One region of the uncultured Tepidimonas sp. genome, then DNA from elsewhere that is predicted to be linked to it. Evidence: predicted binding sites of a transcription regulator. Region 1 holds the regulator's gene; the other holds the start of a gene.

Region 1 (3,440 bases):
CGCGATCAGGTCGCAATCGGGCTGCGTGCTGTAGCCCTGAAAGTTGCGGTGCAGCCGCCCCTGCCGCTTGGCCACCGCCAGCGCATCGTTGGGCAACGCAAAATGGTCCATGCCCACGTACACATAACCCACGGCACTCAGATGGTCGAGCGACAGCGACAACATGGCCAACTTGTCCGCCGGACTGGGCAACTCCGCCGCGTGGATGCGCCGCTGCGGCTTGAAGCGCGCCGGCAGATGCGCATAAGCGTAGAGCGCGATGCGATCCGGCCGCAGGCGCTCGACGAGCTCGAGCGTGCGCCGAAACGACTCTGGGGTCTGCTGAGGCAGTCCGTAAATGAGGTCGACGTTGACCGACTCAAAGCCGATCTCGCGCGCCGCGGCCACGAGGGCGAACACCTGCTCGGCCGGCTGAATCCGGTGCACCGCCCGCTGCACCGCGCCATCGAAGTCCTGCACGCCAAAACTCAGGCGGTTGAACCCCAGTTGGTGCAGATGGGCCAAGCGCTGCGCGGTCACCGTGCGGGGGTCGACCTCGATCGAATACTCGCCCCCAGGGACGAGTTCGAAGTGGCGCCGGATCATCGCCATCAGGTCGGACAACTCCGCGTCGCTGAGGAAGGTCGGCGTGCCCCCCCCAAGGTGCAGCTGCGTCACGCGGTGCCCGCGCCCGACGTGTTCGGTCTGCAATTCCAGCTCGCGCGACAGGTAGCGCAGGTACTCCGCCGCGCGTTCGTGGTGCTTGGTCACCACCTTGTTGCATGCGCAGTAGTAGCACAGCGACTCGCAAAACGGGATGTGTACATACACCGACAGCGGCAGCGCCAGCGACCCCGCTCGCCGCTGTTGCAGGGCTTGCACGTAGTCACGCTCGGTAAACGCTTCGACAAACCGGTCCGCCGTCGGGTAGGACGTGTAGCGCGGGCCCGGAATGTCGAACCGGCGCAGCAGATCTTCGTCGATGACGTGTTTCACGGCGGGCAGCTCCATAGGCGACGAACTGTGCACCAGCGTAGCCTTGCGTGGGTTGACGTGAGTCAAACCCCCTGCGGGAGCGACGTTCCCCAAAACCCTGCAGGGCATGGGCCCACCGCACGGGGCGGCACGCGCATCGGGTTGTTATGATCGGGCGCATATCGTTCATGGCGAGTCTGCGCCTCGTTTCACCCACCTCTGCCTCACACCGGCCCCCATCGCCTCATGGATCTGCACAGCATCAAGGTCGCCTGCTCCAGCTGCAACCTGCGCGAGCTCTGCATCCCGGTCGGCCTCAAGCCGGACGAGATGGAGCAGCTCGACAACCTGATCAGCACGCGTCGCCGGGTGCGGCGGGGCGGGACCCTGTTTGCCGCGGGCGACGGCTTCACGTCGCTGTACGCGGTACGATCCGGATTTTTCAAGACCGTGATCACGACGGCGGACGGCCGCGATCAGGTCACCGGGTTTCAAATGGCGGGCGAAATCCTGGGGCTCGATGGCATCGTGCAGGACAAGCACTCGTGCTCGGCCGTGGCGCTCGAAGACGCCGAGGTGTGCGTGCTGCCATTCGACAAGCTCGAGCAGCTCTCGCGCGAGTTCAGCACGCTGCAGCACCACGTACACCGCATCATGAGCCGCGAGATCGTGCGCGATCAGGGCGTGATGCTGCTGCTGGGCAGCATGCGCGCCGAAGAACGACTGGCGGCTTTTTTGCTCAACCTCGTGCAGCGCCTGCATTCGCGCGGCTTTTCACGCACCGAGATGGTGTTGCGCATGACGCGCGAGGAAATCGGCAGCTACCTGGGAATGAAGCTCGAGACGGTCAGTCGTACGTTTTCGCGCTTTCAGGACGAGGGCATCATCGAAGTCAAGCAGCGCTACGTTCGCATCCTCGACCCGGAGGCACTCGCGGCCATTGTCAACCAGAGCCGCGAGGAGAATTAAGCGGGGAGTTGAGCGGCGCGTTGCGCGCGCAGTCAGCCGGGCGCTGATCTGGCGGCACCGGGCAGCGGTTGATTTCCCACGGCGACAGCGACAACAGCGTGGTAAGCGCGCTCGACGCCATGGTCAGCGCCCAAAAAATGAAGAACGCGACCGTGTAGACCGCCTGCCGCGACCAACCGAGCGATTCGCCCGCCCAGTGCAGATCGTGGGGATCGACGAAGGCGAACACCACCATTTCGATCACGGCCGCCATCAAAAAAGCGGGCCAAGCAATCCACATCACGCGTTGGGCCAGCATCGACAGTCTCCTCTTTGTTGTTGCCCCGCGCCGCCTCAATCGTCTTTAGGCAACGTCGGGGACACGACGTGGTTACGCGCCTGGTTGGCAGGCAGCACCGCTTTTTCGGCCTGCAGGCGCTCCTCCGGCGTCATGCGCTCCGGCGCGACCGCGACCGGCGCCGGCATCGCCTCGCGCGGCAGCACGGGGTCTGGATTGCGCACGGCGATCGTGACCGTCACGATGGACGCGATCACGACCACCAAGGGGCCACCGATGACCATCCAGACCATGGGCTCGCGGTACCAGGGTCGGGAAGGGGCGGATGACGCGGAGGGCGTACCAGACATGGTGGACATAGTGTAGGCCTTTGGCGAGTACTTTGGGATACGGATCAACCCGAATACCCTGGGGGGTCATCGGGGTATCAGGAAGGTGGTTTTCTCGCGCACGGCGATCGAGCCGTCGGCGGTGCGGAAAGTCATAACGATGGGGTGAGAGCCGGGCTGCAACCCCGGGGGAACCTGCACACGTACCGGCACCGAGCGCACCTCGGTGGGCAGCAGATGTACGACGGGATCCGACGCGAGCGTCACCCCCGGCAAGCCCTCGACCGCCACCTGCAGCTCGCGCTCGGACTCGGACGCGTTCATGAACTGCACGCGGTAGACGTTTTCGATCCGGCCCATCTCGACCATGCGGGCCAGCGCGCCGCGGTCGCGGATCACGTCCACCTTCAGCGGCACGCGCAGCCACAGGCTCACGCCCAGCGCCGCCACGATGGTGAGCAAAATGGCACTGTAGATCAAGACGCGCGGACGAAACGCCCGGCGGATCATCTGGGCGCGGCTCCAGTGGTTGGCCATGCCGTTTTGGGTCGAGTACTTGACCAGCCCCTTGGGATAGCCCATCTTCTCCATCACCTCGTCGCAGACGTCGGCGCAGGCACCGCAACCGATGCACTCGTACTGCAGACCATTGCGGATGTCGATGCCGGTTGGGCACACCTGCACGCACAGTGTACAGTCAATGCAGTCACCTAATCCCAACGCCTTCGGGTCAGCCGACTTCTTGCGCGCGCCGCGCGGCTCGCCGCGCTCGGCGTCGTAGGTCACGATCATCGTGTCCTTGTCGAACATGGCGCTCTGGAAGCGCGCGTACGGGCACATGTATTTGCAGACCTGCTCGCGCATGTAGCCCGCGTTGCCGTAAGTGGCAAAACCGTAGAAGAAAATCCAGA
Region 2 (3,440 bases), on a different contig from region 1:
ACGCGCGCCAGCCGCGCCGCCTGGGCGAGGTCTCGGCGGCCTTTCTGACGGGCTATGGGCTGCTGCGATTCGCGGCGGAGTATTTTCGTGAACCCGACGCCCACCTGGGCCTGCTGTCGCTGGGCTTGAGCATGGGGCAGTGGCTGAGCCTGCCGATGGTGCTGGCGGGCGTGGTTCTGTGGTTCTGGGCGCGCCGGGCTGCTCGATGACCATGACCATGACCAATCTGTACGACGCCCTGCGTGCGGCCTTTCCGGCGGACGGGGATGCCTGGGCCATCGAGACCGGCGATGGCCTGGTCTACACCTGGCGCGACCTCGACCGGGGCAGCGCCATGATTGCCAACCTGTTGGCCAGCCTCGATTTGCCGCCCGCGTCTCGTGTGGTGGCGCAGGTCGACAAGTCGGTCGAGGCGCTCATGCTGTACTTGGCGACGCTGCGCGCCGGTCACGTCTACGTGCCGCTCAACACCGCTTACCAGCCGGCAGAAGTCGAATCCTTCATCGCCGATGCCGAACCGGCAGTCGTGGTGTGCGTGCCCGAGCGCTTCGGGTGGGTCAGCAAGCTCGCCTTCCGGGCCGGTGCGCGCGCGGTGTTCACGCTGGGTGCCGATCGCAGTGGCACGCTGCTGGAGCGCGCGGCGCACCAGTCGGACGAACAGGGTCCGGTGGCGGTGGGCGCGCAGGCGCTGGCCTCCATCATCTACACCAGCGGCACCACGGGGCGCAGCAAGGGCGCCATGCTCACGCACGGCAACCTGTTGGCCAATGCTCAGGTGTTGCACGACTATTGGGGCTGGCGTGCGGGTGACGTGCTCATCCACGTGCTGCCCACGTTTCACGTGCATGGGCTGTTCGTGGCGGTGCATGGCGCGCTGCTCAACGGCAGCCCCATGCTGTGGGCGGCCCGGTTCGATGCGCGCACCGTGCTGGGCTGGTTGCCGCGCGCCACGGTCTTCATGGGCGTGCCCACGCTCTACACCCGCTTGTTGGCCGAGCCAGACCTCACGCCCGAGCGCTGCGCGTCCATGCGGCTGTTCATCTCCGGCTCGGCCCCGCTGCTGACCGAGACCTTCCACGCCTGGCAGGCGCGCACCGGCCACACTATCCTGGAGCGATACGGCATGAGCGAGACCCTCATGCTGACTTCCAACCCGTATGGGCCGGATCCGCGCTATGGCGGGCAGGCCGAACGCCGCGCCGGCACGGTGGGTTTTCCGCTGCCCGGGGTGGCGTTGCGCATCGCGGGCGACGACGACCGCCCGTTGCCGGTGGGTGACGTGGGCGGCGTGCAGGTGCGCGGCCCCAGCGTCTTTCAGGGCTACTGGCGCCTGCCCGACAAGACGCGTGCCGAGTTCACCGCCGATGGCTGGTTTCGCACGGGCGACGTTGGCTTCGTCGACGCGCGCGGGTATCTGACGCTGGTTGGGCGCAGCAAGGATTTGATCATCAGCGGCGGCTACAACGTCTACCCGGCCGAGGTCGAGGGCGCCATCAACGAGCTGCCCGGCGTGGCCGAGAGCGCGGTGATCGGCGTGCCGCACCCCGATTTCGGCGAAGTCGGGGTCGCGTTGGTGATTCCCCGCCCCGGCGCCCAGCCCGACCCGGAGGCGATCCTGGCGGCGCTGCGCACGCGGCTGGCCAACTATAAAATCCCCAAGCGCTGCGTGATCGTGGACGAGCTGCCGCGCAACGCGATGGGCAAGGTGCAAAAGAACCTGCTGCGCGAGCGTTGGCGCGACACCTTCACTGCTTGAAGCGCCCCGCGTGCCGTCAGCGCAGCACCAACACGGGCGTGTGGGAGTGCGTCAACACCTGTTGCGTCTCGCTGCCCAGCAGCAGGCGCTTGAGCCCCCGGCGCCCGTGCGAGGCCATCACGATCAGGTCGCATTTGTGGCGCTTGGCCGCAGCGATGATGGCTTCGGCGACCAGGTCCGACTTGACCGTGAGGGGCTTGACCTTGACCTGCCGCGGCTGGGCCCGGGTCTTGACCGCCTGCACCGTCGCGCGCGCTTCGTCTTCCCATTGCTTTTCGATCTGGCGCACCTCGGCCGTGCCCAGCGCCACCCCCCCTTCGAAGTAGGTCTGTGGGTAGCGCGGCACCACGCGCAGCGCCACCAGCTCGGCACCGGTCAGGTCGGCCAGGGCGATGGCGTGATCGACGGCACGGTCCGACAGCTCCGAGCCATCGGTGGCTACCAGAATGCGTTGGTACATGGGTGACTCCTCATCCGTTTTTTGAGACAGCGCCAGCGTAACCGCGCCGCCCGTCACCGATTTGACCCACGTCAAGCGCCGCGCAGAGCGCGCGTGTCCGCGTCTCAGGGGCGCCGCGTGGGCATGACGTGCACCCAATCGGGATCCAGCCGCACGCACAACCGCTGGCCCTGCTTCAGCCCCGTGCGTTGCGCCCCGGCCAGCGTCAGGCGCAGCCGCGTGCCCGGCACCTCGGTCAGCGTCAGGGTCGCCAGCGACAAGTCGCCCAGGTAGCGCAGCTCGGCGACCTGGGCACACAGCACGCTGGGGTTGCCAGGGGCGACCGGCGCATCGAGCAGGTGCAGCCCGTCGGCCTGGATGATCCAACTGACCCGCTGACCCGCGGGGATCCGGCCCTTGTCAGGCACGCGCAGGCGCCGTACGGGGGCGTCGGCGTCGCTGTCGTCGGGCAGCCAGCCCAGCCAGCCCATGCCAGGTTGGTCCTCGCACGGGCCCAGCCACACGCCCTGAAAGCGGTTTTGTACCCCCAGCAGGTCGGCCACGCGGGCGTTGCGCGGGCTGCGGTACAGGCGCGCCGGGCTGCCTTGTTGCAGCACCTCGCCGCCATCCATGACGGCCAGCGTGTCGGCCAGGTGGCGGGCCTCCTGCAAATCGTGGGTGACCAGCACGATGGGGATGTGCAGGTCGGCGCGCACGTCGGCCAGCGTGCGGTAGAGCTCCTGGCGCAGCAACTGGTCCACGGCGGAAAACGGCTCGTCGAGCAGCAGCAGCCGCGGCGCGCGCGCCAGCGCGCGCGCCAGCGCGACGCGTTGCTGTTGCCCCCCGGACAGGGCTGCGGGGCGGCGCGCCTGCTGCTCGCGCGTCAGCTGTACCCGGTCCAGCCACTGCCGTGCCTGCGCCAGGCGCTGCGCCCGCGGCAGATGCAACAGCGCCAGCGCCACGTTGTCCAGTGCGCTCAGGTGCGGCATGAGGGCATAGTGCTGAAACATCAAGCCGACGCGGCGCTGCTGCGGCGGCAGGTGGATGCCAGCCTGCGTGTCGCACCACACCTGGCCATCCACGGCCACGTGGCCCTCGCTAGGGCGCAGCAACCCGGCCAGGATGCGCAGCAGCGACGTCTTGCCCGCACCCGAGCGCCCCACCAGGGCCAGCAGCTCGCCGGGCGGGCAGTGCAGCCGGGCGTGCACGCGCATCGGTCGATCTTGCTGTACCTCGACCCACAGG

The links. Region 1 encodes FNR, which switches genes on or off when oxygen is low (the NO sensors DNR and NnrR bind a similar motif). Its sites were predicted from a motif close to TTGATNNNNATCAA; they were not measured.
Region 2: a site for FNR is predicted at 2,278-2,291, ahead of Q0716_RS01590 (universal stress protein). Genes of this name have one in related genera too.

The regions. Positions count from the first base shown of each region.
Region 1 covers NZ_CALIND010000182.1:281-3,720, reverse strand. Annotated here, with positions in the region: gene hemN (oxygen-independent coproporphyrinogen III oxidase) at 1-990, opposite strand, end outside; gene fnr (fumarate/nitrate reduction transcriptional regulator Fnr) at 1,201-1,923, shown strand; gene Q0716_RS09665 (hypothetical protein) at 1,898-2,221, opposite strand; gene Q0716_RS09660 (nitrogen fixation protein FixH) at 2,257-2,550, opposite strand; partial or broken gene ccoG (cytochrome c oxidase accessory protein CcoG) at 2,617-3,440, opposite strand, start outside.
Region 2 covers NZ_CALIND010000033.1:3,747-7,186, forward strand. Annotated here, with positions in the region: gene lgt (prolipoprotein diacylglyceryl transferase) at 1-209, shown strand, start outside; gene Q0716_RS01585 (malonyl-CoA synthase) at 212-1,756, shown strand; gene Q0716_RS01590 (universal stress protein) at 1,773-2,216, opposite strand; gene Q0716_RS01595 (ABC transporter ATP-binding protein) at 2,321-3,440, opposite strand, start outside.